One region of the Pseudoflavonifractor sp. HCP28S3_F10 genome, then DNA from elsewhere that is predicted to be linked to it. Evidence: predicted binding sites of a transcription regulator. Region 1 holds the regulator's gene; the other holds the start of a gene.
The links. Region 1 encodes LexA, which represses DNA repair genes until DNA is damaged. Its sites were predicted from a motif close to CNAACANNTGTTNG; they were not measured.

Region 1 (2,196 bases):
CCGCTGGGCGTTGGGGGTGTAGCAGCAGACCAGGAAAAAGTCCTCATACTCGGCGGTAATGACCCGTCCCTCGGTATCGTGCTCCGCCATGCCGATGCCGAAGGTGACCTGCAGCGGCTCCCGCCGGGTGAAGAGGGCGGTGCCGGAATAGCCCTTCTTCTCGGCGGAGTTCCAGTACTGCCGGTAGCCGGGCAGGTCCAGCTCGATCTGGTGGGGCTGGAGCTTGGTCTCCTGCAGGCAGACCACGTCGGCGTCCGCCTCCCGGAAAAAGTCCAGGAAGCCCTTGCCCACGCAGGCCCGCAGGCCGTTCACATTCCAGGAGATCAGCTTCAATCCGCGTCCCCGTCCTCTCTCAGCTCCCGGACCAGATGGGGCACAAAGCCCGCCATCAGGGGGATATAGGTGGCGATAAAGGCCGCGCCCGCCCCCAGGGCAGCCCACTTCCGGCGCCTGCGGGGGACGCACAGGCCCAGCAGCACGCCGATGGCGCACAGGCAGACCTTTACCAGGGACACATCCTTCCAGGTCATGCGTTGAACGTAGGAATCCGCGATGGCAAACAGCTTTTTCATCTGGCTCCCTCCAGTCTCAGCAGTTTTTCCTTGATCTCCAGCCCCCCGGCGTAGCCGGTGAGGGCGCCGCCGCTGCCCACCACCCGGTGGCAGGGGACGATGATGGGAATGGGGTTGTTGTGGTTGGCCTGGCCCACGGCCCGGGCGGCTTTGGGCCGTCCCACCCGCCGGGCCAGCTCCCCGTAGGAGACGGTCCCGCCGTAGGGGACCTTCCGCAGCTCCTCCCACACCTGGCGCTGGAACTGAGTTCCGGCGGGGGAGAGGGGCAGGTTGAATTCCCGCAGCTCCCCGGCCAGATAGGCCAGCAGCTGCCGCCGGGCCTCGGCCAGCAGGGGGGTCTCGCGGCACATGATGCGGGGCACGGGGGCGCCGGGGAGGTAGACCCGCTCTATCGCGCCGCTCTCGCCGGCGCTGGCTCCCATCCAGCCCAGCGGGGAGTCAAAAAGGATCAGATCCATATCAGTATCTCCGCATGACAGCCACCACCTTGCCGATGATCTGGGCAAAGGTGCCGTCAATGGGCTCGTAATCCGGGTTCTCGGGCATGAGCCAGACCCTGCCGTCCTTCCGGCGGAGGGTCTTGACCGTGGCCTCGTCCTCAAAGAGGGCCACCACGATCTCGCCGTTATGGCACTCCTGCTGCCGGTGGACCACCACCAGGTCCCCGGGCAGGATGCCGGCCCCCAGCATGGATTCTCCCCGGACCTTCAGCGCGAAATACTCCCCGGTCCTGCCGTTGGTCTCAAATACCAGATAGTCCTCGATGCACTCCTGCGCCAGGATGGGAGAACCGGCAGCCACATTGCCCACGATGGGGATGCGGTCGGGCCGGGCGTCCAGCTCCTCCATCACGGGGCCGCCCGCCTCCGGGCCCCCCACTACGGTGATGGCCCGGGTCTTGCCCTCGGCCTTGGCGATATACCCGGCCGACTCCAGCCCCTTCAGGTGGAAATGGACGGTGGACGGGGACTTGAGGCCCACATGCTCCCCGATCTCCCGCACGGAGGGGGGATAGCCGTGGTCCGCCTGGAATGAAATGATAAAATCATAGATCTGCTGCTGCTTGGGGGAAATGGCCTTCATGGCGGCTCCCTCCTTCGGTTATGTATACTTTATATTATCATAGAGAGAACAAAAAAGCAAACGTCCGTTCTAAGGAACGTACGTTGTATTGGTTACAATTTATTTACAAATTTTCAGTTGACTTTCGTTTTATATCCACGTACTATAGATAAGCCCCCTAATTATCAGCGGGCTAATTATTTTCTCTGCTTCAGAAAGAGGTGGATCCGTTTGAAATCAGGCAGACCCCTTCCCGGCATGCTGTTCCATGCCCTGCACCGGGCCCACCACAAGGAGGTGCAGGCCCGGATGAGCGCCGTGGGGCTGGACGATCTGGGCGCGCCGCCCCTGCTTTTCCTTCTCCGCCGCAGGAGCGAGGAGGGCCGCGCCGTCTCCCAGCGGGAGCTGGCCGACGACCTGCACATCTCGCCGGCCACGGCGGCAGTCTCCCTCAAGTCCCTGGAGCGGGGCGGCTACGTGGAAAAGCACCCGGATCCGGAGGACCAGCGCTGCAAGCGGGTGACCATCACGCCCAAGGGCATCCGCGCCGTGGAGCAGTGCT
Region 2 (2,196 bases), on a different contig from region 1:
ACCGACTTGGGGGGCGGCATGTCCCGCAGTGGGATGACGGGACTATGCTCTGCCCCGGTGGCATAGTCGTGAAGGGTGGCCCCCTGGCGGCCCAGGATACGGACCAGGGCCTCCTTGTCAAAGCGGGCCAGGTCGCCGATGGTGCGCACACCGTAGCCCTCCAGCGTGCGCGCGGCGGCCCTTCCCACGAAGATCAGGTCGGTCACAGGCAGGGGCCAGAGAAGCTCCCGGTAGTTTTCCCGGGAAATGACGGTGGTGGCGTCCGGCTTTTTGTAGTCGCTGCCCATTTTGGCAAAGACCTTGTTGAAGGAGACCCCGGCGGACAGGGTGAGGCCGGTCTCCCGCCGGACGGCGGCACGGATGTCGTCGGCCACCGCTTTTCCATCCCCGCCGAAGAGGTGGAGAGAGCCGGTCATGTCCAGCCAGCTTTCGTCGATGCTGAAGGGCTCCACCAGGTCGGTGTACCGGTCATAGACGGCGTTGACCGCCCGGGAGAACTGACGGTATTTCTCGTGGTGGGAGGGGAGGAGGATCAGATCGGGACATTTGCGCCGGGCCTGCCAGATGGTTTCGGCGGTCTTGACCTGGTACTTCTTTGCCGGTTCGTTCTTGGCCAGAATGACGCCATGGCGGCTGTCCGGATCGCCGCAGACCGCCACCGGACGGTCCCGCAGCTCGGGGTGGTCCAGCAGCTCCACCGACGCGAAAAAGCTGTTGAGATCACAGTGCAGAATGACGCGGTCCATGCCGCTGCCCCCTCTCCATGGTTGGTTCCATCCCCAGTATACTGCAAGCGGGGATGATTGTCAAACATATGTTCTATCCATAAAACAGCAGAAACAGGCCGGAGAGACGGTACATGTCTCTCCGGCCTGTGCCAGCGATCTCAGAAGCGGTTGTAGGAGGCCCGCTCCTCAAAGGACTTGCGGGGCTTGGGAGCAGAAGTCTCGGCCGGGACGCCCAGAGGGAGAATGGTGCGGACCGTCTTGCCCTCGGGCACGTTGAGCAGCTTGGCGATGGCGGCGTTGGCCACGGGGGCCTTGGTCATGCCGTCCATCCACACGGTGGCGTAGCCCAGGGCGGTGGCGGCCAGGAGCATGTTCTCCACGGCGGCGGCGTAATCCTCCACCTCAAAGGACATGCCGCAGGGGGCGACCACATGCTCGGAGAGGACCACCAGGATCACCGGAGCGGTCTGGGTGGCGGGGGTGGAGAGCAGCTCGGAGATGCCCTTGCGCAGCTCCGGGTCGGTGACCACCACGAAGGAGGTGGTCTGGCAGTTCTGGCCGGAGGGAGCCTGAATGCCGGCCTCTACGATTTTATGCACATCGGCGTCGGGCACGGGCTGATCCAGAAACGCGGTACGGTGGCTGTAGCGCTAGGAAACAACATCAAAAAATTCCATGATCGTTCACCTCATAACAATGACGGCTTCACCGCCGGATTCTAACAAGATGATACTACTTTTTTCCGGAAACTGCAAGGGAAACGCCCGGATCGCTGTGCGATCCGGGCGTTGGAGCGTATTCAGCTGTTGAGATAATGCCGGACCAGCTCCTGGAGCAGTTCGTCACGGTCCAGCTTGCGGATCAGCGCACGGGCGTTGTTGTAGTTGGTGATATAGGTCGGGTCCTCAGAGAGAATATAGCCTACGATCTGATTGATGGGATTATATCCTTTTTCCCGCAGCGAATTATAGACAGAGGTCAGGATGTCCTTGATCTCTTGATCCTTCTCATAACTGAGGCTGAATCTGCGTGTGTAATCATTTGCCATGACATCATACCTCCCTTCGTTCATAACCTTTATCATTTTACCCGAAAAACACCCGAGTGTAAAGAGGAAAATGCCAAAATTTATGAAACGTTAAGGAATTTGGAACTCAGCGCAGGACAGCGCCGCACTCCTTTTCCAGGGTTTCCAGGATACTCTTCACATCCTCATCGGCCATTCCCATTTGATGGGGCATCAAATGGGGCCCGGGGATATTTTACATGCTCGGCGGAAGTGAATTCCGCCTGCGCCAAGGTTTTGCTGCGCAAAACGCTTGTACACGCTGGCGCGCGCCCCGCTTTGCGGGGCCCCGAAGAGGCCGGGTGAGGCTCAGCGCAGGACAGCGCCGCAGTCCTTTTCCAGAGTCTCCAGGATACTCTTCACATCCTCATCGGCCTCTTCGGCAGTGAGGCTGCGGTCGTC

Region 2: the regulator LexA is predicted to act here: its motif matches at 808-821, upstream of dinB (DNA polymerase IV).

The regions. Positions count from the first base shown of each region.
Region 1 covers NZ_JBQHUB010000028.1:2,263-4,458, forward strand. The annotation lists gene ACTNBZ_RS11055 (exodeoxyribonuclease III) at 1-333, opposite strand, end outside; gene ACTNBZ_RS11060 (permease of phosphate ABC transporter) at 330-572, opposite strand; gene ACTNBZ_RS11065 (methylated-DNA--[protein]-cysteine S-methyltransferase) at 569-1,030, opposite strand; gene lexA (transcriptional repressor LexA) at 1,032-1,655, opposite strand; gene ACTNBZ_RS11075 (MarR family winged helix-turn-helix transcriptional regulator) at 1,866-2,196, shown strand, end outside.
Region 2 covers NZ_JBQHUB010000005.1:52,029-54,224, reverse strand. The annotation lists gene dinB (DNA polymerase IV) at 1-746, opposite strand, end outside; partial or broken gene ACTNBZ_RS03915 (nitroreductase family protein) at 887-1,366, opposite strand; gene ACTNBZ_RS03910 (IreB family regulatory phosphoprotein) at 1,528-1,776, opposite strand; gene pheT (phenylalanine--tRNA ligase subunit beta) at 2,104-2,196, opposite strand, start outside.